Regions from separate parts of the Kribbella sp. NPDC003557 genome, predicted to be linked through region 1. Evidence: riboswitches for the same ligand, from Rfam matches in the RefSeq annotation. Region 1 holds a riboswitch; the other holds the start of a gene.

What was found. Region 1 has a riboswitch for glycine ahead of gcvP (aminomethyl-transferring glycine dehydrogenase). Riboswitches for the same ligand answer to the same signal wherever they lie in the genome.
Region 2: it holds a riboswitch for glycine, as region 1 does, so the genes downstream of both, ABZW60_RS41065 (L-serine ammonia-lyase) here and gcvP (aminomethyl-transferring glycine dehydrogenase) in region 1, are expected to answer to the same signal.

The regions. Positions count from the first base shown of each region.
Region 1 covers NZ_JBEXMY010000005.1:315,465-330,436, forward strand. Annotated here, with positions in the region: gene ABZW60_RS22155 (IucA/IucC family protein) at 1-648, opposite strand, end outside; gene ABZW60_RS22160 (SidA/IucD/PvdA family monooxygenase) at 645-1,901, opposite strand; gene ABZW60_RS22165 (GNAT family N-acetyltransferase) at 1,889-2,419, opposite strand; gene ABZW60_RS22170 (IucA/IucC family protein) at 2,416-4,032, opposite strand; gene ABZW60_RS22175 (pyridoxal-dependent decarboxylase) at 4,029-5,534, opposite strand; gene ABZW60_RS22180 (tetratricopeptide repeat protein) at 5,702-7,012, shown strand; gene ABZW60_RS22185 (serine hydrolase domain-containing protein) at 7,000-8,301, opposite strand; gene gcvP (aminomethyl-transferring glycine dehydrogenase) at 8,298-11,138, opposite strand; glycine riboswitch at 11,209-11,298, opposite strand; gene ABZW60_RS22195 (MerR family transcriptional regulator) at 11,418-11,987, opposite strand; gene ABZW60_RS22200 (bifunctional nuclease family protein) at 12,250-12,744, opposite strand; gene ABZW60_RS22205 (MerR family transcriptional regulator) at 12,819-13,517, opposite strand; gene ABZW60_RS22210 (FHA domain-containing protein) at 13,504-14,055, opposite strand; gene gcvH (glycine cleavage system protein GcvH) at 14,187-14,570, opposite strand; gene ABZW60_RS22220 (DUF881 domain-containing protein) at 14,622-14,972, opposite strand, start outside.
Region 2 covers NZ_JBEXMY010000017.1:55,519-70,490, reverse strand. Annotated here, with positions in the region: gene lysX (bifunctional lysylphosphatidylglycerol synthetase/lysine--tRNA ligase LysX) at 1-2,338, shown strand, start outside; gene ABZW60_RS41090 (hypothetical protein) at 2,387-3,304, shown strand; gene ABZW60_RS41085 (hypothetical protein) at 3,301-3,927, opposite strand; gene ABZW60_RS41080 (alpha/beta fold hydrolase) at 4,116-4,805, shown strand; gene ABZW60_RS41075 (helix-turn-helix transcriptional regulator) at 4,798-5,628, opposite strand; gene ABZW60_RS41070 (SDR family NAD(P)-dependent oxidoreductase) at 5,732-6,424, shown strand; gene ABZW60_RS41065 (L-serine ammonia-lyase) at 6,436-7,809, opposite strand; glycine riboswitch at 7,889-7,981, opposite strand; gene ABZW60_RS41060 (DUF3817 domain-containing protein) at 7,979-8,332, opposite strand; gene ABZW60_RS41055 (alpha/beta fold hydrolase) at 8,431-9,834, shown strand; gene ABZW60_RS41050 (hypothetical protein) at 9,886-10,113, opposite strand; gene ABZW60_RS41045 (aminopeptidase P family protein) at 10,300-11,730, opposite strand; gene ABZW60_RS41040 (GntR family transcriptional regulator) at 11,774-12,520, opposite strand; gene ABZW60_RS41035 (5-oxoprolinase subunit PxpA) at 12,612-13,364, shown strand; gene ABZW60_RS41030 (allophanate hydrolase subunit 1) at 13,364-13,969, shown strand; gene ABZW60_RS41025 (biotin-dependent carboxyltransferase family protein) at 13,966-14,805, shown strand; gene ABZW60_RS41020 (VOC family protein) at 14,795-14,972, opposite strand, start outside.

The DNA of each region.
Region 1 (14,972 bases):
GAGCCAGACGTAGGCGTCGGGATCGTCGAGTTGCTCGCGGAACGCCGATACGGTGGCCGGGTCCAGTTCGCGGGTGATGACGGCGTGTTCGGAGAGGTCCGGGGTGCCGCGGAATTCGGCCAGGCCCCGGCGTACGGCCAGCCAGACCAGACGCAGCGGCGTACGCGCCTCAGGTGCGTACCGCGAACTGTCCGCCGCGGAGAACCCCAGACGGCCTTTGTTGGCGACGAGAAGCGGATGCCCGGTCAGATGACCTTCCAGCCGGCTGTGATGCAGGTCGAGCAACTCGGCAGCGGGCACGGCCGTCGAGGCCATGCGTACGTCGGCCGCGAGCGTGCTCGTCAGCTCCGCGACATACCCGGCCACCGTGGACCCGTCGACCCCGAGTACGTCTGCAGCGTCGACGAAGAACTGGATCGGATCGGTGGCGGCCTCGCTCTCGTCGTTGCCGAGGATCCCGGCCGTGGTCCGCCGGATCGACGCCGGATCGACCCGCCAGCTGCCGAACCCGCCGCGCGTCGCCTCGAACGTGTAGGACACCGCACCGAGGTCGAGCCGGTTGTCGACCGGCTCCAGCAGACCCTCCGTGCAGAACTGGGAGATCAGCTTCGCCAGCAGCTCCGACGAACACTGCGTCCAGACGCTCATCCCGGGATCGCAAACGTCGTGTACGCGGTGGACTTGGGCAACCGGAACACCTCTCGGCCGGCCACGCTGTTCAGGATCGTCGCGTTGCGGACCGCCCCGATACCCAGGTCCGGCGCAGCGACGCCGTGACTGTGCAGGTCGGCGTTGGCCACGAACAGACGCCCCTCCAAACCACCCCGCACACTGTGGTCCCGGTTGATGACCCAGCGACCGGCGGCGTCGTGGTCGATCTGCGAAAGCAGCCCAGCCATGAAAGGCAGCGGCCGGTTCCGGTAGCCAGTGGCCGCGACAACAGCACCTGTCGTGTGCTGGAAGGTCTTCCCACTGTCCGCGTGCAGCATGGTCAGCTCGAGACCGTCAGCACGCGCCACCGCGGCCACGACGCCCACGCCGACCTGCAGTTCAGCGGGTGCAGCGCTCAGGTCCCGCGCGTACAGGAGGTCGTGGATCTCCTCGAGGGTCTCCGACGAGATGCCCTTGTAGTGGCGCCACTGGTCCTTCACCAGCTGGTCACGCACCCGCTCGTCCAGTGCATGGAAGTAGTCGACGTACGACGGCGTCGTCATCTCCAGCACGAGCTTCGAGTAGTCGAGAGGCGTGAAGGCCGCCGTACGGGTCAGCCACGACACTGCCGGACCGTCCGCGCGGAGCAGATCCAAGAAGCACTCAGCACCCGACTGTCCCGAGCCAACCACCGTCACGTGGCCTGTGCGCAGCAGGTCATCCCGCCGGAACAAATAGTCGGCAGAGTGTGTGAACCGCTCAGCAGGCAGCCCAGCCAGCGCAGCAGGTACGGACGGCTCGGTGCCGACGCCAACAACTAGATGCCGGGCCTCGAACCGCGAGACGACCGAGCCGCGCTCCACAGTGAGCTCGAACGACGACCCGTTCCAGACCGCCTCGCGCACGTGGTGACCGAAGTGCAGCGAGTCCAGCTGCGCGGCACACCACCGCAGGTACGTCTCGTACTCTCGCCGCGTCGGATGGAACTTCTCCCGCACATAGAACTGGTACAGCCGGTCGCTGTCCTTCAAGAAGGACAGGAACGACAGGTGATGCGCGGGCTCCACCAGACTCACCAGGTCCGCCAGGAACGACACCTGCAGCATCGCGTCCTCGAACATCAACCCGCGGTGCCAGGTGAACTCGGGCCGGCTGTCGAGCACAGCCAGCCGTACGTCGTCCACACCGTCCGCCAGCGCGGCCAGACCCAGGTTGAACGGCCCGCAGCCGATCGCGATCACGTCGTACATGTCATGCCTCCCTGCACGGCCCGGGTACGGACCATCAGTAGTGCTGTCTTCTCGGGCAGCTGTAGCTCCCCGCGCTGGACGAACCCGGCCGCGGCAAACGCCCGGACGGACGGGATGTTCTCGATGTCCGGTTCAGCCACAACCTGCGAGCAGCCTGGGTCCGCCTGCAGCACCACAGCAGCTAGCGAACGCAGCAGCTCTCGCCCGAGTCCCTGTCCGACGCGCGTGACGTCACCGATCGCCACGTGCACGCCCCAGTCGTCCTCGCCGTACGCGTAGTACTCCGCCAGGCGGTCGTGCCGGACCCGGTACAACTCGACGTAAGCGAACTCCTCCCCGTCGACTGCGACCAGGTACGGCGTGGAGTGCTCCCCCGCGCTCTGCTGCTCGATCTCCTGGGCCCAGCGCTCAACCGACCAGCCCTGATGCCACCAGCGAGCAATGTGCGGCTGCGACATCCAGAGCGCGATCCGTGGCGCGTCGGACGGGTCGGCCGCGCGCAGTTCGAACGACGTCACCGCAGCGGGTTGGGGATGTCGAGATAGACGGACTGTGCGTCCAGTGGTGCCACTACCTCGTCAATGCCACGCAGTCGGGTCAGCATGTTCGCCTTGCACGGCAGGGTCTCCGCTTCGAGCCAACGGCGAGCCAACCGGTCTCCGTCCGGTCCGGCAGCCTTCAGCAACGGCAGCGCGACCGTCAGCCGCTCCCGCACCACACCGAGCAGCTCACTCTCGTCCGCGACCCCGTCCGCCGCCAGACACCCGACCACGGCCAGCGCCTGGTTGTGCAGCAGGTAGTAGGTAAGCCGGTCGTCGACGATCGGGTCGTCCACCACCGCCAGGGTCGAGTCACGCAGTCCAGTGACCCCGAGCAGGCCCCGCAGGTACGACGACGCGAGGTAGTACCCCTGGTTGTCGCGGTACGCCCCACCGTTGATCCGCCCTGCGCCGTCAAGACGTACCAGCGTGTTCTGCTGATGCGCCTCGAGGCCGATGCCCGTCTCGGCGTACAGATGCAGCATCGGGATCAACACGTTGTCGATGTACGCCGCCGTCCAGCCCGCAGGATCGTCGGCGGCATAAGCGCTCAGGCGGCTCACACCACCGGGACGCGGCGCGACCAGACCGGCCAGACAGGCATAGCTGTTGACGTCGGCGGGCACTTCGCGGACCGCGACGTCAAGACCGGTCAGTGTCGGTCCACCTTCGTCGAGAGCCACCCACGCCGGGTCGCGGACGATCCTGAAACGCGGGTGCGCGGTCGCCGTTCCCGCGTTGTACGCCGCGTCGAGCAGCCGGTTGATCTCCAGCCCGCGGCGTAGCTCGGTGGGCGTCGACTCCCGGCGCGAGTTCGTGATCCGCAGCCCGAGGGACAGCTTCAGCATCACCGGCAGGTCCGGGTGGAACACCGTCCGCAGACTCGACGTCGGGTACCACTGGGCGCCGGCAGGACCCAAAGCCTTCACCCTGCCGGCAGAGATCAGCGAGGCGACCCGTGGGCGCGCGGCCACGGCGGCCGCCTGCCACGGATGGGCCGGGATCAGCACCCGGCCCGACGACGGCGTGATACCGGCCAGCGCGCCCATCAGCTGCACAGCGTCCAGTCCCTGCAGCGAGGGCGCGCCGGCCACCTGGTCCGACGACACCAGCTCGGCGTCGGCTTCGAACCAGTGCACTGCGAAGCGGCCGCCGAGCTCCGGCGAGTACGCCGCCAGCTCTTCACCGCTCAGTCCGTCCCGGCTCTTCGGCGCCGGGTGGTTCAGATGCCCGAACAACAACGCCTGCTCGAACTCGAGGAAGCGCCCCGGCCCCCGCGCGCCGTCGGCCTGGTCGACGAACAGCGACACGTTCCGCACCGACTCGGCCGTCCGCGCCGCCAGGTCGTCGATCTCGGCCGGATCCGCGTCCGCGGACAGCAACCGCACGAGCTCCTCCGGCGCCGGCGGTACGCCGTCCACGCGGACGTCGCTGAACTGGTGCAGCCCCGTCCGCGACGCGTGTTCGACCCGCGCTGTCACGGTCGACTCGCCGGCCGGAAACGTCAACGGCCCGACGGCGACCGGTACGGCCGACTCCCTGGTATAACACCGCAGGATCGCATTCAAGTGCGCATCGACCGCAATACTCACGCCGCTCCCTCGCCGGTCAGGACGTCGAGGCCGGTGGCCACGACCTGGTCGAGCAGGTCCTCGATGTCCGTCGCGGTGGCGTTCGGGTTCAGCAGCGTCAGCTTCAACGCGACCGCCGCCGGGCGGCCGCCGCGGGCCGGCAGCTTCGTCCGGCCGATCAGCACCCGACCCGACGTCAGCAACCGGCGCCGGACCTCACCCTGGAGAGCGTCCAACGAGCCCGCCTCCAGCCCCCGCCCGGCGACCCGGAACAGCACCGTGGTCAGGGTCACCGGCGCCAGCAGCTCCAAGTTGCTGTCGGCAACGACCCGGGCCGCGGCGGCGTGCGCGAGCTCGTGGCAGGTGTCGAGCATCGTTCCCAGTCCGGCCCGTCCGTATGCCGCCAGCGTGGTGGCAACCTTCACCGCATCCGGGCGGCGGGTGGTCTGCAGGCTGCGGCCGAGCAGCCCGTCCAGCCCCGAGTCGATGTCATCGGCCGGATTCAGGTAGTCGACAGAGCGGTCGAAGGCCGAGAACCGGGTCCGGTCCGCGACCAGCAGCACACTCGTCGCGGCCGGCTGCCAGCCGATCTTGTGCAGGTCCAGCGTCACCGAATCCGCGAGCGCCACGTCGGCGAGCAGCGGTGCGAGGCGGTCGGAGAACAGGGCCCCGAAGCCGTACGCCGCGTCGACGTGCAGCCAGGCGCCGTACTGCCGGGCCAGCTCGGCGATCGGCGCGATCGGGTCCACCGAGCCGAAGTCCGTCGTACCCGCCGTCGCGATCACCGCCACCGGCGTCCGGCCGGGCTTGGCGAGCTCGGCGGCGAGGACGTCGGTCCGCATCCGGAAGTTCTCGTCGGAGGCGATCGTGATCGCGGCCTGCTCGCCGAGCCCGAGCGCGGCACAGGCCCGCTGGACGGAGAAGTGCGCGAGCTCGGAACAGAACACGACCGGCCGATCGAGACCGTGCAGGCCGTTGCGCCGTACGTCGACCCCGGCCGCGGCGGCCGCGCTGTCGCGCGCGATCAGGACCGCCAGCAGGTTCGAGATCGAGCCGCCGGGCGTCAGTACGCCGTCCGCGCGCGGGCCGAATCCGGCCAGCGAGGCGAGCGACTTCACGACCCACTGCTCGATCGCGAGCGTCGCGGGCCCGGAGTCGTACGTGTCCATCGAGGCGTTCGAGGCCGACGCCAGCGCGTCCGCGTCGACCGCCACCTGCAGGACCGGCGGCTGCAGGTGCGCCGCGGCGTGCGGGTGGCTGAGGTCGATGCCGTGCTCGGCGAGCAGTCCCGCGATCAGGTCGAGCGCCGCAGACTCCCCCATGCCGGTCGACGGCACCCGCGGCTCGCCCAGCACCTCGGCGGCGCGCCGCAGCACCGCTCCCGGCGAGCCGTGCGGCAACGGTCCACGCTCACGGTCCGGCACCGTCGAGGCCAGCGGCCAACGCGCGGCGAACGGATCGCGAACGGGTGCGGGCGGCACTGTCGGCACGGTCACGGCGGACAGACGCGCGGGCTGCGACATCCAGATCTCCCGGGAAGTTGTCGAGTAAGGCAACCCTTACTAAGGCAGCCCTAACTTTTGCCCGCCGCACTCACCGTGTCAACTCGACCACGGCCGGAGTGGGAATCCTCACGATCCAGGCAACGCGACGCCCGCCCACCGCGTCTCACTCGCCAAGGGGGTGGGTCATGACGAGTGTTCGTGGCATCCTGATCCGCGGTGCGATGCAGGCCGTGGCGGTGCTCGCCGTGCTCGCGGGCGCGATTACCTGGCTGGCCGGCTGGCGCTACGGGCACGGCCTGGTCACGCTGGGGCTGCTCCTCTACGTCGCCACGTTCTTCACCCGGCAGATGAGCTTCAGCCGGTCCTGGGGCGTGCTGGCGATGCGTCAGGCCGAGCAGGCCTCCGGCGACGAGGCGCTGGAGCACGTGGCCAGCGCCGTGCGCGCCTTCCGGAAACTCGCGGGCCGTCGACCGGCGGAGTCCTGGCGCCTGGCTCTCGCGCTCGACGAGCAGTGGGACCTGCTGAACGCGCAGGACAAGCACGAGCAAGCTCTCCCGGTCGTCGAGGAGGCCGTTGAGACCTGGCGGGGCGTCGTGATCGACCAACCTGCGTACCGCACGAACCTGGCGCGGGCGCTCAACCACGCCGGCTTCACCCTCGGCGAGCTGGACCGCGAGGACGAGGCGATCCCGTACACCGAAGAGGCCATCGTGCTCAATCGGGCCTTGATGGCCAACCACGAGAAGCACCTGGCGCAGAACCTCGCGAACCTGGTCGTCTCCCTGCACGACCGCGACCACTGGGAGCGATCCCTGCCGGTCGCCGAGGAGGCGCTCGCGACGTACCGGCGGCTGCTGCCGGACAACCCGGACCTCCTCGTCCGCGCCGCCAGAACCGCGGAGGCGCTGGTCACGACCCAGGCGCGGCTGACGCTGGTCCCGGACGCGATCCGGACCGCCGAGGAGCAGATCGGGTACGAGCGAACGCTGGCGGCGGCCGATCCGGACCACACGGCCGTGCTCGCCGAGGCCGTTCGGCTCCTCGGCAGCCTGGCGATGACGGCCGACCGGATCGACGACGGGAAGCGCTGGTGGCTCGAGTCGATGGAGCTGTGGCGGCAACTGGCCCAGGACCGCGCGAAGCACCGCAGCGAATACGCCGCGGCGGCCAACATCATCGGGCACGGCTTCAGCTGCGTGGCCGAGCCCGACCAGTCGCTGGCGATCACGCATGAAGGACTCGCGGTACGGCGCGCGCTCGCGGCCGGCGATCCACGCCAGGCCGACAAGCTTCTGGGCGAACTCGGCCACGCGACCGTGACTGCCTGGCACTACCTCGACGACAGCGCGACCGCGGCGGAGTTCGCCGCCGAAGCGGTCACGGTCGCCCGGCAGCACCCTGACTCGGCCGCCCTGCTGGACACCGCCGATTATCTCCGCCGCGCCGAGTTCGTCAGCGAGGCGGAGACGATCGAGGCGCTTGCTCAGCGGCCGTAAGGAGTTCTGGTCAGGACGAAGGTGGCGACGTTCAGGTGGTCGATCGCGTCGCCGGTCCGGACGACGTGGAGTTTCTCGCCGGCGAGGTAGCCGTCGCGGCCCTGGTAGAGGTCGGGGCCGAGCGGGGACAAGCGCGTCGTGAGGCCGCCGGACAGCTGGAGGATGCCGGCCGTCGCGGAGATGGTGAGCGGCGTGTTGCCCCAGTACCAGTGGCCGAGCAGCTCGGCGCCCTGGGCCAGTGGTGGTTCCGGGATCCATTCCTGGGTGATTGGCGGCTCGTACTTCGCCAGGATCCGGACCAGGTCCGGTGCCAGCGAGGCCACCCGGCCGTACGTCGCGTTGCCCAGCGTGACCGCGCCGACGCGGCGGACCCGGTCGACGAACAGCCCGGCGAGGAAGCCCGGCATCGAGCCGGTGTGGCCGATCAGCAGCTGCGGGTCGTCCGCGATCAGTCGCAGGCCCAGCCCGTACGACGCGTTCAGCCCCTCCCGCGCGTCCGAGGCCACCGGCGTCGCCATCTCCTCGACCGAGTCCCGGCTCAGCACCTCGTGCACCGGGTCGATCCAGAACGCGGCGTACCGCGCCAGGTCCTCGATCGTGCTCCACAACTGCCCCGCCGGGGCCATAGCGCCGGAGTCGTACGACGGCTCCGGGTCGAGCTGCCCACTGAACGGATGCACCGAGAAGCCCTGCGCCGACCGGCCTTCCGGGAAGTACGTCGTACGCCGCATCTCGAGCGGATCGAGGACGCGTTCCTGCACCAGCTCCAGCCACGACGCCCCGCGCAGGCGCGCCACGATCTCGCCGAGCAGGCCGTACCCGAGGTTCGAGTAGTGGTGCCGGCGATCCGCGGGACCGGCCGCCTGCGAGTCGTTCATCGCCGCGGTCAGCTCGTCGAACGAGACCCCCGGATTCCGTTCCCACCAGGGCCCCTCGGGCTCGGCGTTCATCCCGCCGCTGTGCGCGAGCAGGTGCCGGACCGTCCGGTCCCCGAACGCGATCCCGGGCAGATGCTTGCCGACGGCATCGTTCAGCGTCAGCAACCCGTCGTCGCGGCACTGCATGACCAGCAGCGCCGTCATCGTCTTGGTGATCGAGCCGATCCGGTACTGCATGTCCGGGCCCGGCAACGCCCCGTCCGCCGTCGCGAACCGCCCGCGCGCCCCGGTCCACACCAGCGCACCGTCACGCACCACGCCGGCAGTCACCGACGGCAACCTCGACTCCCCCTGCGCCGCCGCGACCTCGGCGAACAGCGCCGCGGCGGTATCAGGACGTACGGACGTCACTCAAAGGCCTCCGGGGAGGGGCAGGAGCAGATCAGGTTGCGGTCGCCGTAGGCGCCGTCGATGCGGCGGACCGGGGGCCAGTACTTCGAGGTGCGGTCGACCGAGCGCGGGAACGCCGCCTCCTCGCGGGTGTAGGCGTGCTCCCACTTGTCGTTGATCACCGACTCGGCGGTGTGCGGCGCGTTCACCAGCGGGTTGTCGGCGGCAGGCCACTCCCCGGCGGCGACCCGGTCGATCTCGTGCCGGATCGCGATCATCGCGTCGCAGAACCGGTCCAGTTCGCCGAGGTCCTCGGACTCGGTCGGCTCGACCATCAGCGTGCCGGCCACCGGGAAGGACATCGTCGGGGCGTGGAACCCGTAGTCGATCAGCCGCTTCGCGACGTCGTCGACGGTGATGCCGGTCTCCTTCGTCATCGGCCGCAGGTCCAGGATGCACTCGTGCGCGACCAGGCCGTTCTCACCCGTGTACAGCACCGGGAACGCGCCCTCGAGCCGCTTCGCCACGTAGTTCGCGGTCAGCACCGCGGCCTTCGTCGCGGCGGTCAGTCCCTCGGCGCCCATCATCCGGATGTACGCCCAGGAGATGGCCAGCACGCCCGCGGAACCGAACGGCGCCGCGCTGATCGGACCGACACCGGACTCCGGGCCGGCCTGGTCGAGCAGCGGGTGGTTCGGCAGGTACGGCGCGAGGTGCGCCGCGACCGCGACCGGGCCGACGCCCGGGCCACCGCCGCCGTGCGGGATGCAGAACGTCTTGTGCAGGTTCAGGTGGCTGACGTCGCCGCCGAACTCGCCCGGCTTCGCGAGCCCGAGCAGGGCGTTCAGGTTCGCGCCGTCGACGTACACCTGGCCGCCGTGGTCGTGGACGATCCGGCAGACCTCGCGGACGCTCTCCTCGTACACACCGTGCGTCGACGGGTAGGTGATCATGATCGCGGCCAGCTTCTCCGCGTGCTCGGACGCCTTCGCGCGCAGGTCGTCCAGGTCGATCGTGCCGTCGTCGTTGCCCTTGACAACAACAACCTTCATACCGGCCATCACCGCGGACGCGGCGTTCGTGCCGTGCGCCGACGCCGGGATCAGGCAGACGTTGCGGTCCACCGAGCCCTGCGCGCGGTGGTAGCCGCGGATCGCGAGCAGGCCGGCCAGCTCACCCTGCGAGCCCGCGTTCGGCTGGATCGAGACCTTCGCGTACCCGGTGACCTCGGCCAGCCAGCGCTCCAGCTGACCGATCAGCTTCACGTAGCCGGCCGCGTCCTCGATCGGCGCGAGCGGGTGCAGGTCCGCGAACTCCGGCCAGGTGACCGGCTCCATCTCGGTGGTCGCGTTCAGCTTCATCGTGCACGAGCCGAGCGGGATCATGCCGCGGTCCAGCGCGTAGTCCATGTCGGACAGCTTGCGCAGGTACCGCAGCATCGCCGTCTCGGACCGGTGCGTGTTGAACACCGGGTGGGTCAGGTAGTCCGTGGTCCGCGGTACGGCGATCGCGGGCGCGCCGAGCGTGTCGTCGTACTGCGCCCCGGCGACACCGAAGGACTGGCAGACCCGGGTCAGTGTCGCGACGTCGGTCTTCTCGTCGCACGAGATGCCGACGTGGTCGGCGTCGACGAGCCGCAGCCAGATCCCGTTCTGCCGGGCGGCGTCCACCACGTCGGCGGCGCGGCCGGGGACCCGGGCGAGCACGGTGTCGAAGAAGTCGTCGTGCACGACCTCGACGCCGCCGGCCCGCAGCGAGGCGGCGAGCTTACCGGCGTACGAGTGCACGCGCTCGGCGATCGCCCGCAGCCCGTCCGGGCCGTGGTAGACGGCGTACATCGACGCGACCACCGCGAGCAGGACCTGCGCCGTACAGATGTTGGACGTCGCCTTCTCGCGACGGATGTGCTGCTCACGCGTCTGCAGCGCCAGCCGGTACGCCGGGGCGCCGTCGGCGTCGACCGAGACGCCGACCAGGCGACCGGGCAACGACCGCTCGAGGCCGGAGCGCACGGACATGAACCCGGCGTGCGGGCCGCCGTAGAACAGCGGGACGCCGAAGCGCTGCGACGAGCCGATCACGATGTCGGCGCCGGCCTCACCCGGCGCCTCGAGCACCGTCAGCGCGAGCAGGTCGGAGGCGACGGCGACCAGCGTGTCGCGCTCGTGCGCCGCCTCGATCAGCGGCTTCAGGTCGCGGACGGCGCCGTTGGAGCCCGGGTACTGCACCAGGAGGCCGAAGAAGTCACCCTCGGGCAGACCGTCGGTGGTGTCGGCGACGACGACCTCGATGCCCAGCGCCTCGGCGCGGGTCTGCACGACCGCGATCGTCTGCGCGAAGGTGTCGGCGTCGACCAGGAAGCGGTCGGACTTGCTCTTCTTGTTCGACCGGTGCGCCAGCGTCATCGCCTCGGCGGCCGCGGTGCCCTCGTCGAGCAGCGACGCGTTCGCGGTCGGCAGGCCGGTCAGGTCGGAGACCACGGTCTGGAAGTTCAGCAGCGCCTCGAGGCGGCCCTGGGAGATCTCCGGCTGGTACGGCGTGTACGCCGTGTACCAGGCCGGGTTCTCGACCAGGCGGCGGACGATCACCGACGGGGTGAAGGTGCCGTAGTACCCCTGGCCGATCATCGAGGTGGAGACGGTGTTGCGGGCGGCGAGCTGCCGGAGCTCGGTCAGCGCGTCGACCTCGGACGCGGGCTCGGGCAGCCGGAGCGGCTCGGCCGACCGGATCGAGGCCGGTACAGCGGCATCGACCAGCGCGTCGACGTCGGCGTACCCGAGAAGCTGCACCATGCGGGCGACCTCGTCCGGACGCGGACCGATGTGCCGGTCGGCGAAGATTGCAGAGAATTCGGTCATCAAGAGGCTCCGTTGCTGACGTGCTTCCGGTCGCCTCCCCCTCTGTCACACGTGTGCGCTCCAGAGTCGCCTGTGACACTCGGTCCATGGGCCTGAGAGGTTCCGGGGAGGAATTGCCCCTTCGGCGCCCGATGACACGGGACTCTCCCGAGTGCTGTGAACGGCTGAGTCGAGGCTACCAGGAATCCCCGACCGGTTCGGGCACCAGGCACCGCACGGACGCCCACACACCGCGGAGCGAGTCGGCAGTGAGTGGGCGCACAGGGGAAGTACTGAGTGTCAGCCCGTCATCCGGGCGCGGCGGCGGGCGGCGAGTTCGTCGCCGGAGTGGCCTTCGGAGTCGGTCTCGTCGTGGCCGTCGGCCCGCTCGGTCGGGAGCTCCGACAGCGAACCCTCGACCTCGCGCCAGACACCGCCGAGGGCGATGCCGAACACGCCCTGGCCGCCGGCCAGCAGGTCGATGACCTCGTCGGGCGACGTGCACATGTAGACCGACGCGCCGTCGCTCATCAGCGTGATCTGGGTCAGGTCGTCGAAACCGCGCTTGCTGAGGTGCGCGATCGCGGTCCGGATCTGCTGCAGCGAGATCCCGGCGTCCAGCAGCCGCTTGATCACTTTCAGCAACAGGACGTCACGGAAACCGTACAGCCGCTGCGTCCCCGAGCCGGTCGCCGGGCGCACGGACGGGGAGACCAGGCCGGTGCGGGCCCAGTAGTCGAGCTGCCGGTAGGTGATCCCGGCCGCGGCGCAGGCCGTCGGCCCCCGGAACCCGACGTCCTCCGGCATCGGCCGCAGGTCGTCGTCGAACAGCAGACCCTGGACGCCGGCGGTGGCTGTAGCGGCAGCCATGGCCTCTGCGTGCGCGTCGGACGTCGACTGCGCCGTCAGATCCGTGTCCCCGGTGCGTGTCACGCCTGAGCCTCCCTGGATACCGACTGGAACGAGTCATCTCCGTGGAGTGACACCACCCCACGACTCCTTCACGGTAAGCCGCCGCCCGAACCGGGTCAACGACAACCGCGTCGAGCCGCGAGCGTGTCGCGACCGTCGCACGAATCGTTACCTAGCCGCACTTGCACCATCCGGCCGCACCACGGCGGGCGCCGCGGTGTCAGCTCTTGTCGAAGTCCTCCGGGGTCACCTGGTCGAGGAACTCCCGGAACCGCTCGACCTCCTCTTCCTCCTCCACCTCGTCCGCGCCCTCGGTCTCGCTCTCCGGAACCGGGATGCCGGCCTCGGCGAGGATCTCGTCGGCGCAGAACACCGGCGTCCCGGTGCGCAGCGCGATCGCGATCGAGTCCGACGGCCGGGCCGAGATCTCGGTCTTGTCGTCGAACACCAGGATCGCCTCGAACACGCCGTCGGTCAGGTTCACGATCCGGACCTGGCTGAGCGTGTGCCCGAGCACCCGGATGGTCTCCGCGAACAGGTCGTGGGTCAGTGGCCGGGGCGGCTCCATGCCCTGCTGGGCGAAGGCGATCGCACTCGCCTCGGCAGCGCCGATCCAGATCGGCAGGTACCGCTCACCTCCGACTTCCTTGAGCAGCACGATCGGCTGACTCGAGGGCATCTCCACCCGGACTCCGACCACGTCGACTTCGCGCACCCCTTCAGCCTACTCCGAGCCGAAGGCCCCGGCGGGCCGACGGGGTCACCTGTGGACGAAGGCCCTGCTCCTGCCTATGGACGAGGCAGGCGAGAGCGGACCAGCGCGGTATGCAGCCGGACCGTGAGAGCGGCCAGCTCCCCCGTCTGTTCGGTACGCCGCGGCCCCGTGACCTGCTCGATCAGGCCGACCTCGCGGTCCGCCGCGGTCCGGAACGCCCGCAGGTGCCGCGGCTCGATCCCGTACGCCGCCAGCTCGGCCGCGACCTGCGCGATCACGATCGCGTCGCCGCCGTAGTGGTTGCCGCTGGCCACCACCAGGCCGTGCGCCTCCAGCTCGCCGAGCAGCCCGGCGGTGACCCCGGCGGCACGCAGCAGCTCGTCGCGGGTCAGCCGCAGCTCGGTGCCCGCGGCACCGAAGTCGTCCGCGACCGGCTGGCCGGGGGTCTGCGGCAACGAACTCGGCGCGACCGGTGGACCCGCGGCAGCCGGACGCAGGCCGCGGTCGATCGCGCCGAGATGCTCCTTGATCACCTTCAGCGGCAGGTACTGGTCGCGTTGCGCGGTCAGCACGTACCGCAGCCGCTCGAGGTCGGCGGCGCTGAACTTGCGGTAGCCGGACGCCGTCCGGGCCGGGGTCACCAGGCCCTCGGACTCCAGGAACCGGATCTTGGAGATCGTGACGTCGGCGAACTCGGCCTGCAGGAGCTGCAGCACCTCGCCGATGCCGCGGCCGCCCACCGGCCCTTCGGCGCTGGGATCAGGCTTGGCCACTGGCGTAGTACACCAACCGGTACTTGCCGATCTGGACCTCGTCGCCGTTGTTCAGCTGGACCTCGTCGATCCGGTCCCGGTTCACGTAGGTGCCGTTCAGGCTGCCGACGTCGCGGACCTTCACACCGTACGGGTCCCGGCGGAACTCGGCGTGCCGGCGCGACACCGTCACGTCGTCGAGGAAGATGTCGCTGTCCGGGTGCCGGCCCGCGGTCACCACGTCGACGTCGAGCAGGAACCGGCTGCCCGCGTTCGGGCCGCGCTGGACGATCAGCAGGGCGGACCCGGCCGGCAGCGCGCCGACGGCGGCCGCGTCGTCGACCGACAGCGGCTCGCTGGTCTGCTGCTCCGGCTCCGGCTCGGCTCCGATCGGGGTGAGCATCGCCGTGTCGGTGACACCGGGGGTCGGCTGAGGCGTCGGCTGGGGGGTCGCCGGGGCTGCCGCCGGGCGGTCCGCGCCAGGGAGCATCGCTCCGCACTGCGAGCAGAACCGGCTGCCCTCGGAGTTCTCGTGCCCGCACTGGTTGCAGAACGGCATGCTGTGATCCTCCCGATCGCCGGCGGTCCGGCGACGTTTTCGATAGACCCCGTATTGACAGTGTTGACAGTGTGGACAGCGGCCTCAACCCTCGACCAGCGGTTGAGGCCGGTAACGCTACCAGTCAGTCGTCAGCTCTGGTCGAGCTGCCCCTTGTAGGCCTCGGCGTCCATCAGTGCGGCCACCTCGTCGGCGTCCTCGACCTCGATGTCGAGCAGCCAGCCCTCGCCGTACGGGTCGCTGTTCACCAGGTCCGGCTGGTCGGCCAGGGCCTCGTTGACGGCGGTCACGGTGCCGTTCACCGGGGCGAACAGGTCGCTCACGCTCTTGGTGGACTCCAGCTCCCCACAGGCGTCGCCGGCCCGCACCGTGCTGCCGACGTCGGGCAGCTGCACGTACACGATGTCACCGAGCTGGTCCTGCGCGAAGTCGGTGATACCGACCCGCACGGGTCCTTCCTCGCCGGCCTTCAACCACTCGTGCTCGGCCGTGTACTTCAGGTCTTCGGGGTACACCTTCGTTCCTCTTTCACTCAAGTACAGCTACAGGGACAGCGACAGGTACAGCTACTTGGTCGGGCTGGGCGCCGGGCGAGCGTAACGATGCTCCTCCGGGGCGTGCAAGGCGGTGATCGGGACGTTCTCGAGCTCGGTGACCTCGGCCGTTCCGCCCACCTGCGGACCGGTCACCTCACTGACCAGACCGCCCGGGAAGTTGGCCGCCTCGGCCAGGTTGTGGGACTCCCCGATCGCCTCGATGACGTACGGCGAGTTCACCTTCTGGCCGTCGATCGAGATCCCCGGGGCGTCGTCCACGAAGTCCGTGCTGGCCACCACCCGGACCGACCCGTTGACCTGGATCGCCTCGGCGCCGGCGTCGCGCAGCTCCTCGATCGCGTCCAGCAGGTTGCTCGAGGT
Region 2 (14,972 bases), on a different contig from region 1:
CGAGGAGGCGGCGCAGGCGTACGTCGACTCGGGGCTGCGCGCGTTGTCGATGGGTGACGAGGCGATCATCGACGTCGCGGACTTCACGCTCGAGGGCCGGACCATGCGCCCGGTGCGGCAGGCGGTCACCCGGGTGCAGCGCGCCGGGTACCACGCCGAGGTCGTCCGGCACGGGGACCTGTCGCCGGAGGCCCTGGCACAGTACGTCCACCTCGCCGAGCAATGGCGTGGCGCGCGGACCGAGCGCGGGTTCTCGATGGCGCTCGGCAGGCTCGGCGATCCGTCCGACGCGCGCTGCGTGATGGTGATCGCCCGGGACGCGGAAGGCGCGGTCCGCGGGCTGCTGTCGTTCGCGCCGTGGGGCGTCCGGGGCGTGTCGCTGGATCTGATGCGGCGCGATCCCGAGTCGGTGAACGGCTTGATGGAGTTCATGGTGACATCGCTGATCGACGCCTGCGGCGATCTCGGCGTGCACCGGATCTCGCTGAACTTCGCGATGTTCCGGGAGATCTTCAGCGACGCCGAACGGGTCGGCGCCGGGCCGGTGCTGCGGCTCACGAACGCCTTGCTGACCGCGGGTTCGCGCTTCTGGCAGCTGGAGAGCCTGTACCAGTCGAACGAGAAGTACCTGCCGCGCTGGTCGCCGCGCCTGATGTGCTACTCGCGCGGCGCGTCGCTCGCCCAGGTGGTGTTCGCGGCCGGTACCGCGGAGGGCTTCCTGCCCGCGCCGCGGCCGTGGACCCGTGTCGACAGCATCGAGACGGCCGAGCGGCACGCGATCATGGCCGCGGACGGCCGCGCGTTCGCGACCGCGGTCCACGAACAGGAGGTCGAGTTGCTGCGGCCGGCGCTGCCGGCCCGCAAGCTCACCGAGCAGGAGCAGATCCGGCGCACCAAGCTCGCCGAGCTGGTTGCCGCGGGCATCGACCCGTACCCGGTCGAGGTGCCGCGGACGGAGACCCTCGAGCGGGTCCGCGAGCTGTACCCGAACCTGCCGCCGGACCATCACACCGGGCACACGGTGTCCGTGACCGGCCGCGTGCTGCGGATGCGGAACCACGGCGGCCTCGCGTTCGCGCAGTTGCAGGACGGGCTCACCCAACTGCAGGTCATGCTCACGGCCGCGTCGTGCGGCGACGTACCGCTGGACCGGTGGCGGCGCCTGGTCGACATCGGCGACCACGTCAGCGTGACCGGCGAGGTCGTCACCAGCCGCCGCGGTGAACTGTCGATCGCGGCGACGGACTGGGTGATGGCGGCGAAGTGCCTGCACCCGTTGCCCGACAAGCGGAAGGGCTTCACCGACCCCGAGGCGCGGGTCCGGCAGCGGCACCTGGACCTGGTGATGAACCCGGACTCGCTGCGGATGATGCGGCAGCGCAGTGCCGCGGTCCGCGCGCTGCGCAACGGGTTCGAGAACCGCGGGTTCATCGAGGTGGAGACGCCGATGCTGCAGGCGGTGCACGGCGGCGCGAACGCGCGCCCGTTCGTCACCCACATCAACGCCTACGACACCGAGCTGTTCCTGCGGATCGCGCCGGAGCTGTTCCTGAAGCGGCTGAGCGTCGGCGGGATGGGCAAGATCTTCGAGCTGAACCGGAACTTCCGCAACGAGGGCGCGGATGCGACCCACAACCCGGAGTTCACCTCGGTCGAGGCGTACCAGCCGTACGCCGACTACCACGTGATGCGCGAGCTGACCCGCGAGCTGCTGATCGAGGCCGCCATCGCGGTGTACGGCAAGCCCGTCGTCCGCCGCGGCGGCGAGGAGATCGACATCTCCGGTGAGTGGCCGGTCGTCACGGTCCACGACGCGGTCGGCCGGGCGGCCGGTACGACGATCGACTCGGAGACGCCCGCCGACCGGCTCCGGGAGCTGTGCACGGACCACGGCGTCCACACGACCTTCGAGATGACGGCCGGCGAACTGGTGCTCGATCTGTACGACGAACTCGTGGAGCCGCACACGACGCTGCCGACGTTCTACACCGACTTCCCGCTCGAGACTTCGCCGCTGACCCGCAACCACCGCACGAACCCGCGCCTCGCGGAACGCTGGGACCTGGTCGCGTTCGGCGCCGAGATCGGGACGGCGTACTCCGAACTCGTCGACCCGGTCGAGCAGCGCCGCCGCCTCACCGAGCAGTCCCTGAAGGCCGCCGCCGGCGATCCTGAAGCGATGTCGCTGGACGAGGACTTCCTGTCGGCGCTGGAGTACGCGATGCCCCCGACCGGCGGGCTCGGCATCGGTGTCGACCGGGTCATGATGATGCTGACCGGCCAGAACATCCGCAGCACGCTGGCGTTTCCGTTCGTCCGTCCCGCACCACGGGACTGATGCCTTACCCTGGACAACTCACGGGTTGGGGTGACCCTGGGGGTGGGGATGAAGCGCTGGCTTGCGCTCTGTATCGGGGTGTGTCTGGTTGCGGGCTGCGGCGGGAAGCCGGAGGCCGCGCCGAGCCCCGGCACGTCGCCGTCCAGCAGCGCCGTGCCCGCGCCGGTGTCGTCGGTGCCGACCGCCGGGCCGTTGGGTACGGCGGCCTACCAGGCTGAGCTGAGCCGCATCGACCAGGTGCTGGCCGGTCCGGCGCGAGCGCTGACCCGGGTGCGGACAGCCGAGGCCCTGAGCGAGGCGATGAGCACGCTCGCGGAGTCGCTCAACACGATCGCGGTCCGGCTCGCCGCGCTGACCGTGACGTCCCGGCTGACCGGCGCCCACGACCTGCTCCAGGAACGCATCGGGGTGGCGGCGACGCGGTTGACGAGCTCGGTGCAGAAGACCGAGGAGGACGCCCGCTGCGGTGGCACCGCCTACACCTCGCAGAAAGTCCAGCGCCAACTGCGCACCGATCTCGGCACCGCGCTCGTCCAGTTGCAGCGGCTCCAGCTGACGTTCGGCAAGACACTCCCCGATCCAGGTCCGGCGCCGGAACAGGTACGGCCCGACAACGGCGACGTGCTGGTACGACGGGGCGCGAACGGCGTGGGCCGGCTCAAGATCACCAACGGCACGCCGAAGGACGTGGCGATCTCGATCGTCGGCGACGGGCAGCCACCCGGGAGCCCGCAGGTGATGGTCTACCTCCGGGCGACCCAGTCGGCGACCGTGAACCGGATCGCCGGCGCGTACCGCCTGTACTTCAAGAGCGGCACGGAGTGGGACACCGAGCACCGCAGGTTCCTGGCGGACTGCACGTTCAAGAAGTTCGACCAGACCTTCGGCAAGAACCAGGCCTGGCAGGTCAACCTCCAGCCCCGGCCCGGCGGTAACGCCGACACCACCGAGGTCGAGGCCTACTAGAGGCCGAGCTTGTCGAGCAGGTGACCGAGAATGCCGCCCAGGCCTCCGGGCTGGTCCGGGTCGTCAGGGGTCGGCGGCGGCGTGCTCGGGGTGGAGCTGGTGGGTGGCGCCGTCGGCGTCGTCGACGGGGTCGGGCTGCCGCTCGGCGTGGCGGTCGGATCGGTGGACGGCGGCGCGGTCGGCGGTCGCTTCGTGGCGACCGGGATCGTCGGCTCGGTGGTCTGGACGATCTGCGGGGTCGGCGTGCCCGGGCCGGACGTCGGGTCCGGTGTGGCGAGACCGACCGGCACCTGCACCTCGCCCGGCTTGGTTGCGGTGGGCAACGGCGTGGTGACCGCGTTCGGCGTCACACCGGGCGTGGCGGCCGGCGTCGCGGTGGCACGGGGCGGCAGGACCGCGACGTTCTGCGTGGGCTCGCCGGGCTGCGGACCGGCGATCGGCACGGCCGGTTCGGGTCCGCCACCGGGCAGCGGCAGGAACCCGGCGCCGATCCGCGGACCGCCCAGCAGCGCGACGAAGAACAGGACCAGGTAGCCGAGGAGCAGGAGACCCGCGCCGGCGGCAGCCTGGCGGCGACGCCGCGGGTTCTGCCAGGGCGGTCGGCGGGAAGCCGTGGCAGACATCGCATTCACAAGTCCCGCAGAGTATCGGTTGCCGAGTTGTTTCAAACAGTCCTTGGAAGAAATTCCACCCAGAAACTCATTCTTCTCGTAATTCTGGTGCATTTACGCGGTCGTAGGAATGCGGTGCGTTAGCTGACAACGCGCCGATCTACACAGCGACATCCGTCGCGGTCTGCCAGCCTGCTCTCATGAATCTGGTGCTGCTGCACGGTCTGGGAGCCAACGGCCGCGTCTGGGACGCCTGGCCGCACGCCAACTTCGCTCCCGACCTCCCCGGCCACGGCTCGGCCGCCACGCTCCCGTCGTACACCTTCGCCGCCATGGCCGCGGCGATCGCGGCCATGGCCGCGGCGGATCTTCCGGTACGCCGAGACGTCGTCCTGCTCGGCCACTCGCTCGGCGGGGTGATCGCACTCGAACTGGCCAGCGGGCGGTACGACGTCACCTTGAGCCGGGTCGTCGCGCTCGGCGTGAAGGTGAGCTGGTCGGCGGACGACCTGGGGCGGGCGAACGCGCTCGCGCAGAAGCCTGTCGCGTGGTTCGAAAGCCGCGACGAAGCAGCCGCGCGATTCCTCAAGGTCTCCGGCCTCCAAGGACTCGCGGACCCGGCTGACGCCGTCGTGGACCACGGTCTGCTGGAGGAGGACGGCCGCTGGCGTCTCGCCCTGGATCCCGCGACGTTCGGCGTCGGCGCGCCGGACATGCCCGCGCTGATCGCGGCGAGTCAGGCCGAGGTGGTGCTCGCGCGCGGCGAGCGGGACCCGATGAACAGCGACGCCGAACTGCACGCCCTGCATGACCAGGTCGTCACGCTGCCCGGCCTCGGACACAACGCGCACGTCGAGGACCCGGCGGCGGTCGCGGCGCTGCTCAGGTGAGGGCCTGCAGGCCGATCACCGACAGCAGGCGGAGCTTCTCCGCGGCTTCGCTGTTCGGCGCGGCCGTGTAGACGACGATGCGCAGGTCGCTACCGGGGACGGCGAGCACGTCGCAGTCGATGTCAAAGGTGCCGACGTCGGGATGCCGGATGGTCTTGCGCTCGGTCTGGTGGAAGCCGACGACGGGCTGGTCCCACAGCCGCGCGAACTCGTCGTACCCGGTCCGGAGCTCCTCGATCAGCGCCGTCAGCTCCGGGTCGTGCGGGTACCGGGCGAGGGAGGCGCGCAGGTCGGTGACCATCGCGATCCGGAAGTCCCGCTGCTGGTCCGGCGTCTGGACGACGCGGTCGCCCGGCGCCGCGAAGTGCCGGTAGACGATGTTCCGCCACCGCCCGTGCCACGGCGACGGATCGCCGATCAGCGCCGCGAACAGCGGGTTCCAGGTGATCACCGTCCAGGCCGCGTCGCAGACGCACAGCGGCGCGCCCTCCAGCTGGTCGACGATGCGCTGCACTCCCGGCGGGATGTACGCCGAGACGCGCCCGGGCGACGGCTCGACCTCGCCCGCGAGCACGAACAGATGGTTGCGCTCGGCATCGGACAGCCGGAGCGCGCGGGCCAGCGCGGTCAGCACCTGCACGGACGGCGACTCCGACCGGCCCTGCTCCAGCCGGACGATGTAGTCGACCGACAGACCCGCGAGGTGGGCCAGCTCCTCACGCCGCAATCCCGGCGCCCGGCGCTTCCCACCGGACGGCAGCCCGACCTCCGACGGCGTCACCCGGTCACGCCACGCGTGCAACGTCCTGCCGAGCTCGCCCATGTCCTCCAGTATCGCGGGCCGTCGGCGGATCAGCCTGGTACTGCCATTCCCTAGGACATCGCGGGTACTACCTGCTCCGGACCGCCGGCGCGAGGGTAGAGCCATGACCACGACACTCATCACCGGGGCGAACCGAGGCCTCGGATACGAAACAGCCCGGCGGCTGATCGAGGCCGGACACACCGTCTACATCGGCGCGCGCGACCCGCAGCGCGGCAAGCAGGCCGCGGACGAGCTGGGCGCGCACTACCTGCCCCTGGACGTGACCAGCGACGAGTCGGTCGACGCAGCGGCGGAGCAGCTCGCCGAGCTCGACGTACTGATCAACAACGCCGGCATTCCCGGACCGCACAAGGACGCGCGGGACCTGACCGCCGACGACTTCCACCAGGTGTTCGACCTGAACGTCTACGGGCCGGTGCGGATGATCCGCCGCTTCCTGCCGCTGCTCGAGCGCAGCGCGAACCCGGTGATCGTGAACGTCTCCAGCGGTCTCGGCTCGATCGCCGCCGCGGTGGACGCGGACGCGGTCAGCACGGTGCCGGTGTGGGTGCCGGCCCCGGCGTACGGCGCCTCGAAGGCGGCACTCAACATGATGACGGTGCAGTACGCGAAGCAGCTGCCGAACCTGCGGATCAACACCGTCGACCCCGGCTACACGGCGACCGACTTCAACGGCCGCACCGGCTACCAGACCGTCGAGGAGGGCGCCGACATCATCGTCCGGCTCGCCACCATCGACCGGGACGGGCCGACGGCGGAGTACCTGAGCCTGCACGGGACGATCCCCTGGTGATCAAGGGGTGATCAGCACTCGATGACGTTGACGGCGAGGCCGCCGCGGGACGTCTCCTTGTACTTGATCTTCATGTCCGCGCCGGTCTCGCGCATGGTCTTGATGACCTTGTCGAGGGTGACCACGTGCACGCCGTCGCCGTGCATCGCCATCCGGGCCGCGTTGATCGCCTTCACCGAGGCCATCGCGTTCCGCTCGATGCACGGGATCTGCACCAGCCCGCCGACGGGGTCGCAGGTCAGGCCGAGGTTGTGCTCCATCGCGATCTCGGCGGCGTTCTCGACCTGCTGCGGCGTGCCGCCGAGCACCTCGCAGAGACCGGCCGCGGCCATCGAGCAGGCGGAGCCGACCTCGCCCTGGCAGCCGACCTCGGCGCCGGAGATCGACGCGTTCTCCTTGTAGAGCACGCCGATCGCGCCGGCCGCCAGCAGGAACCGCACCACGCCGTCCTCGGTCGCCCCGGGCACGAAACGCCGGTAGTAGTGCAGCACGGCGGGGATGATGCCGGCGGCACCGTTGGTCGGGGCGGTGACGATCCGGCCGCCGGAGGCGTTCTGCTCGTTGACCGCGAGCGCGAACAGGTTCACCCAGTCCATCACCTTGAGCGGGTCGACCGACCACGGGTCCTGGCTGAGCTTCTTGTGCAGGGCGTGCGCCCGGCGCGGCACCTTGAGCCCGCCGGGCAGGATGCCCTCGGTCTCGCAGCCCTCGCGGACGCAGTCCTGCATCACCTGCCAGATGTGCAGCAGGCCGTCGCGGACCTCGTCCTCGGTCCGCCAGGCGAGCTCGTTCGCGAGCATCACCTCGCTGATGGTCAGCTGCGACTCGCGGCACCGGTCGAGCAGCTCCGCACCGGTCGTGAACGGGTACTTCAGCGGAGTCGTGTCCGGCACGATCCGGTCCCCCGCGGCGGCGTTCTCGTCCACGACGAACCCGCCGCCGACCGAGTAGTAGGTGCGCTCGCGCAGCACCGCGCCGGCCGCGTCGCGGGCCACGAAGATCATCCCGTTCGGGTGGTACGGCAGGGCCTTGCGGCGGTGCATCAGCAGGTCGGTGTTCTCGTCGAACGCGATCTCGTGGCTGCCGGCCAGCAGGATCCGGCCGCACTCGCGGATCGTCTCGACGCGGGCGTCGACCGAGTGCGTGACCACGGTCTCCGGGTCGGCGCCCTCGAGGCCGAGCAGGACGGCCTTGTTGCTGCCGTGGCCGTGGCCGGTGGCGCCGAGCGAGCCGAAGAGCTGGGCCTCGACCCTGGTCGTCGCGGCCAGCAGGCCGTCATCGACCAGGCCGAGCGCGAACGTGCGGGCGGCGCGCATCGGTCCCACGGTGTGGGAGCTCGACGGGCCGATCCCGATACTGAACAGATCGAAGACGCTGATCGCCATCGTGTGGAGGTTCCTTCCGGTCGCCGTTGACCGTTTGGTGTCCTCCCCGCTCTGTCAGGCGGATGCCTTCCAGAGGTGCCTCGCCCGCGCGGTGAAGGTGCCTGAGAGATTCTTGGGGAGAGTTGCTCCTACGGCGCCCGGTTCGTGCCCGGGTCTCTCCCGCACGGGTTCATGCGGCTGTTGAGTTGACTGACGTTGTGGACGGTACGGCGGTCTGCCCGCCAACGTCAATCCGGCCCGTCCGGACCGCCCAGATCTCGAAGAACCAGGTGAACAGCGGAGGAACGCTTGCCGCCAGCGCGGCCAGAGTCACCGGCCACGACCAGCGCAGCGGACCGCGAACGGCGAGCACGGTGACCACGTAGACGACGAAAATGCCGCCGTGGATCGGCCCGAAGATCTTGACGCCGATCTCGTTGTCGGACAGCACGTACTTGAACAGCATCCCGATCAGCAGTCCGGTCCACGAGACCGCCTCGGCGATCGCCACCGTCCGGAACCACACCGCATGTTTGGTACTCATCAACGACCGACCCTAACAAGCCCCCCAAGTCGTGATCGGGGTCACGCGGGGCGAGTCCCCGATGCCGTCAGCAAGCGATTGCCCGAAGGATCGTCGGCATGACGTTCATCCGACGCGCCGTGGCCGGCGCGCTGTTCATCGGCGTGGCCGCCGCCGGGCTGACCACCACCGCCGCAGCGAGCCCTCAGCTGCGGTGGGCCGACTGCCAACCGGAAGGAAAAGACGACCCCGCGGAGGTGAAGGGCTCGGAGTGCGCCACCCTCAGGCTTCCTGTCGACTGGCGGGACCCGGGCGGACCGACCTTCGGCCTCGCCCTGGCCAGGAGGAAGGCCGAGGGGCCCGGCGAGCGGGTCGGGGTGCTCGTGTTCGGGCCGGGCGGGCCCGGGGACTCGGGTGTCGACCGGGTGAAGACCGGGATGGACCGGTTCAGCGAGGACCTGCGGGACCGGTTCGACATCGTCAGCTTCGACCCGCGCGGTGTCGCGCGCAGCAACCCGGTGAAGTGCTCCGTCGATCTGCTCGACAAGCAGCCGTCGCCGATCATCAGGAGCGCGGCCGAGTTCACCGCCACGATCAGCTACAACCGGGCGCTCGCCAAGGACTGCCGCGAACACACCGGCCCGTTGTACGACCACATCGACACCTGGCAGACGGTGCGCGACGTCGACGCCGTACGGCGGGCTCTCGGTGAGTCGACGATCTCCTTCCACGGCAGCTCGTACGGGACGCTGCTCGGAGCGCAGTACGCCGAGACGTACCCGCGCCGGGTCCGCGCGATGGTGCTGGAGAGTGTGAGCGACCACAGCTCGGCCACCACCCAGGCGTTCCTCGACGACCAGGCGGCCGCGGGACAGGACTCGTTCGACGAGTTCGTGAAGTGGTGTGACGCGACCACGACCTGCGCCCTGCACGGCACCGACATCCACGCACGGTGGGCCGATCTGCTCGCCAAGTCACCGGACCCGTTCACGTTGAGCTTCGGGGTGTTCCGGATGCTGTACGAACCGAAGTGGGCCGCGCTCGCCGAGATGCTGAAGGCGGGAGTCACACCCCCGAAGCCAACGCAGACCGGGCTGTACCCGCTGGCGGTGTTCTGCCAGGACTGGAACCTGCCGGTGCGCAGCTACCGCGAGTACGCCGGGCACCTCCAGCGGCTCGCGCGGAACAACCAGGACCTGCGCTACCCCGGTCAGTTGATGGCCGTGTCGATCTGCCTCGGCTCACCGCCGGCTGACAACCCGCAGCACCGGCTGAAGGTCCGTGAACTCAAGACACCAGTGCTGCTCGCCAATGCGATCCACGACCCGGCCACCGGGTACATGTGGGCGCAGAGCGTAGAGCGTCAGCTCGGGCGGCACGGCGTGCTGCTCACGTACCAAGGCTGGGGACACGGGAGCTACACGAAGAGCCCGTGCATGCAGAGCGCGATCGACAGCTACCTGATCGCACGGGACGTGCCGGAGCGCGGCACCAGTTGCCCAGCCGTGCCCCCGGCCGGGTGATTGGAAACCGGGGCCGACGCTCACAACCAGCCCCGGCCCCGGGGCCCTGCGTCAGACCGGTATCCCGGTCACATCCAGCACGCGGTCGAGCTGGTCCCCACGGACCAGCCGTCGCGCCAGGAGCTGGAGCTCGGCGCAGGCCGTCTCGAGTGCCTGTGACTGGGACCGGCAGTTGTCGACGTACCAGAACGGGTCGTCCGGCTGCGGATCGTCGGCGTCGTCGATGTCGGCGTACCAGTGCCGGCTGCCGCAGTTCACTACTCGCACACGCAGGTTCATGATGTAACTCCCCCGTACCCAGGGTTCCTGGGTCCCCCCTTTTTGGCCCCCAGTCCGGGGCCGACCCGGCCGGCGTGTGATCAGAGGCCCCCCACTCCCACACGCCTGGCCGGGTTCGACCCTCCCCCCGCCCTCTACATCGGGGGCCCGGCCGCGAACGTTACTGGCCGTGACCGGTAATTTTGATTACTTCGCTGCCAGGTGCGACCGGGTCCACTGCTCGAGACCGTCCGTGGTGATCGGCAGGTCCTCGGTGAGGATCTCGAGCCGGTCGGAGTGGACCACGACGTTGTCCTCGATCCGGATGCCGATCCCGCGCAGCTCCGGCGGGACGGTCTCGTCGTTCGGGTGGAAGTACAGGCCCGGCTCGACCGCGAGCGCCATCCCGGCCTCGATGGTGCCGGCGAAGTACGCCTCCGGCCGGGACGCGTCGCAGTCGTGCACGTCGAGGCCGATGTAGTGCCCGGTCCCGCAGACGATGTACCGCCGGTGCTGCTGGCCGTCCGGGCCGAGCAACTCGTCGATCGAGGCATCCAGCAGGCCCCAGTCACGCAGCCCCTCGGCCAGCACCCGCAGCGCCTCGTACTGGAACGCGCGGTACGGCGCTCCGACCTTGACGGCCTCGAGCGACGCGAGCTGCGCCTTGTACACCAGGTCGTGCACCTGCCGCTGCGCCGCGGTGTACTCACCGGTGGCGGGGAACGTCCGGGTCACGTCCGCGGTGTAGAGCGTGCGGGTCTCGACGCCGGCGTCCAGCAGGATCACGTCGCCCTCGTTCACCGGGCCGTCGTTGCGGACCCAGTGCAGCACCGGGGCATGCTTGCCAGAAGCAACGATCGACGCGTAGCCGACGCCGTTGCCCGCGGTCCGCGCGCGGCGGTCGAAGGTGCCCTGCAGCCAGCGCTCGCCGCCGCCGCGGATCGCCTCCGGCAGCTCCCGCGCCACGTCACCGAACGCGAGCACACTGGCCGCGACCGCTTCCCGCAGCTGGTCGAGCTCCCAGTCGTCCTTGATCCGGCGCAGCTCGGCGAGCGTCTGGCGCAACGCGTTGCCGTCGGTGGGCGACGTCCGCACCAGCGCGTCCAGCATCGGCTCGACGCCCGGGACCGAGAGCATGAACGGGACCGCGCCGCGCACCGCCGCGGGCAGTTCCTCGATCGGGCGGCAGGCGATCTGCAGCGCGTCCGACCAGTCCTTCAGGCCCGGCACCGGGCCGATCCACAGCTCGCCGTCGCGCGCGTTCGCGAAGAAGTCCGCCTCGTCCGGTCCGGCCGTCTCGCGCAGGTAGAGCGTCGCGTCGCCGTCCCCGGAGATGACCAGGACCGCACCCTCGGCCTGGCAGCCGGTCAGCCAGACGAAGTCGCTGTCCGCGCGGAACTGGTAGTCGGTGTCGTTCGACCGCACCGGCGCCCGGCCGGCCGCGAGCGCGATCCGGCGTCCCGGCAGCGCGGCGGCGAGCTTGCGCCGATGCTCCGCGGCCGCCTCGGCGAGCCCTTCCGGCACCGTCACCGAGCGGTCCACCGGCCCCCAGCCGCGGGAGATGAACTCCCGGAACCCCTTGGCGTCGATCGGGCGGTAGGACTTCGGCGTCTGGTCGGTCCGGGCGTCATCGGTCATGAGCTGAGCTCCCCTTTACAGCTGTCGGTGTCAGCTCATCAACTCAGGTTGTCGCGGGCCCGCGCAAGCCCTTATCCCGGAACGCGGCGATCAGCGCCTGCTCGGAGTCGAGCAGGTACTGGTGGAGGTCGGCGGCGGCCTGTTCGTACTTGCGGGCCTCGAGCAGCTCGAACAGTCCCCGGTTGCGCTCGATGTACGGCTCGTGCAGCTCGCGCGGGGTCGCGATCACGTGGAACAGGAGCCGCAGCTCCGCGAGCAGGCGACCCGTCATCGCGTCCATCCGGGCACTGTCCGCAAGCCCGATCAGGTGCTGGTGGAAACGCATGTTCGCCGTACCGACAGCGGGCCAGCGGTCCGCGCTCGCCGCCGCCTCGGCCGCTTCGACGTCGTCGTGCAGCGGCTCGAGCCGGCCGGCCGGGAGCTCCGGATCACGGTCGGCCAGGCCGCGGACGACATCCACCTCGAGGACGCGACGCAGCCGGTACAGGTCGATCACATCGTGCTCGTCCAGCTCCGGCACGAAGACGCCGCGATGCAACTTGTAGACGAGCAGGCCCTCGTGGGTGAGCAGCCGGAAGGCCTCGCGCAGCGTGTTCCGGCTGACCTCCAGGACCTCGGTCAGCTCGACCTCGGAGAGCTGGGCTCCCGGCGGCAGTGCACCCTCGGTGATACTGCGGCGCAGGATGTCCGCGGCCCGCTCGGCCGAGCTGCTCCGGTCCAGCCGCGCGACATCCGCGGCGACGGTCCGCAGCCATGCCTGCCGGCCGGTCTCCTCCCCACCCGTGGTCATCTCTGCATCATCCCAGGTGGCATCGAAAAGTGGAACAATGCTCTTGCAGGATTGTTCAACAATCCCTACGCTCGGGGCCAGGAGGTGGCACATGGACCTCAACGCGGACATGGGTGAGGGCTACGGCCCCTGGGCGATGGGCGACGACTCGGCACTGCTCGAGGTCGTGACGAGTGCGAACGTGGCCTGCGGCTTCCACGCCGGCGACCCGTCGATCATGCGCCGGGTGACGGCCGAGGCAGTCGAGCGCGGTGTCGCGATCGGCGCGCACGTCGGGTACGCCGACAAGGCCGGGTTCGGGCGCCGGTTCGTCGACATCGAGCCGTCCGCGCTGCGCGACGAGGTGGTGTACCAGCTCGGCGCGCTGGACGCGTTCGCGCGGATCGCCGGCGACCGGGTCCGGTACGTGAAACCCCACGGCGCGCTCTACAACACGATCGGCCACCACAGCGAGCAGGCCGCCGCGGTGGTGGCTGCGGTCGCGGACTACGACAAGGCCCTTCCGGTGCTCGGGCTGCCTGGATCCGAGTGGCTCCGGCTCGCCGCCGAGGCCGGTCTGACCGCGATCCACGAAGCCTTCGCCGACCGCGCGTACACCGCGGCCGGCACGCTGGTGTCCCGGCGCGAGTCCGGTTCCGTGCTCCACGACGCCGACGAGATCGCGACCCGCTGTACGGCGATGGCCACCGGGCAGCCGATCCGGGACGTCACGGGTGGCGCGCTGGTGGTCGACGCGGCCTCCATCTGCGTCCACGGCGACACCCCCGGCGCCGTCGGCATCGCCCGCCGGGTGCGTGGCGCGCTGGAGGGAGCGGGCGTCACGGTGCGCCCGTTCACCGGCTGATGCGGATCCTCCCGTCGGGTGACCGGGCGCTGCTGGTCGAGCTCGGCGACCTCGACGAGGTGCTCGGGTACTACGCGGCGCTGACCGCGGACCCACCCGCGGACGTGGTGGACGTCGTACCGGCGGCGCGGACCGTGCTGGTCACGACATCGGGCAGCCTCGACGCGCTGTCCCGCGCACTGCGGGCGGTGACGCCGACCGACGGGCGGCAGGCGGCGGGCGACCTGATCGAGATCCCGGTCGTGTACGACGGCGAGGATCTGCCGGACGTCGCACGGTTGCTCGGCTGCTCGGCGGCCGATGTGGTCGCGCGCCACACCAGCGACGAGTGGACGGTGGCGTTCTGCGGGTTCGCGCCCGGGTTCGGGTACCTGACGTCCGCCGGCGCGTGGGACATCCCGCGGCGCGAGTCGCCGCGGACGAAGGTGCCGACGGGCGCGGTCGCGCTGGCCGGGGAGTTCAGCGGCGTGTATCCCCGTGAGTCGCCGGGCGGCTGGCAGCTGATCGGCCGGACGCCGGTGCGCATCTTCGACTCCGGGCGTGATCCGGCCGCACTGTTCCATCCCGGGCGCCGGGTCCGGTTCGTCGACGCGGGTCGTGGATGAGCAGCCTGACCGTACTCGAAACGGGGCCGTTGGCAACGATCCAGGACGCGGGGCGGGCCGGCCAGGCGGCGCTCGGCGTACCGGCCTCGGGGGCCTGCGACCGCGGCGCGTACGCGCTGGCGAACCGGCTGGTCGGCAATCCGGTCGGCGCGGCCGCCGTCGAGGTCACGTACGGCGGGCTGGTGCTCCACGCGGACCAGGACCTCGTCGTCGCGATCACCGGCGCGCCGTGCACCGGCGTACCGCTCAACGCACCGGCCACGCTCCGCGCCGGTCAGGTGGTGCGGCTCGGTCCGCCGTCGAGCGGGCTGCGTACGTACGTCGCCGTCCGCGGCGGGATCGACGTACCTGAGGTTCTGGGCTCCCGATCCACCGACCTGCTGTCCGGGCTCGGGCCCGCGCCGCTGACGGCGAACCAGACGCTGCCGGTCGGGTCGTCCGTCGAGCCGATGCCCGGAGTGGACCTGGCTCCGGTCGCGCATCCGCCGGGCGGGCAGGTCGTGCTGCGGGTGACGCCGGGGCCCCGCCGGGACTGGTTCACCGATGCGGGCCGGGCGTCGCTCGTCGCGCAGACCTACCAGGTGAGCAGCAACAGCAACCGCGTCGGCGTGCGTCTCGACGGCGAGCTGCTCGAACGCGCCCGCACGGGCGAACTCGCGAGCGAGGGCATGGCCCGCGGCGCGATCCAGATCCCGCCGTCCGGTACGCCGGTGATCTTCCTCGCGGACCATCCGGTGACCGGCGGCTATCCCGTCATCGCGTACGTCGCCGACGCGGACCTGGACGCGTGCGCCCAGGTCCGCCCGGGGCAGGCCGTGCGGCTGATCAGTTCTTGACGCGGCTGCGCATCTCGGCGGCGAAGGTGTCCTGGGCGATGCGCATCGTGGCGAGTTCGCCGGGGTCCGCGAAGAGTTCGCGGGCCTTGCTCTCGTCGACGTCCTCGACGTGGGTCTGCAGCCACCAGATGTTGCCGACCGGGTCCTTCACCCGGCCGCCGCGGTCG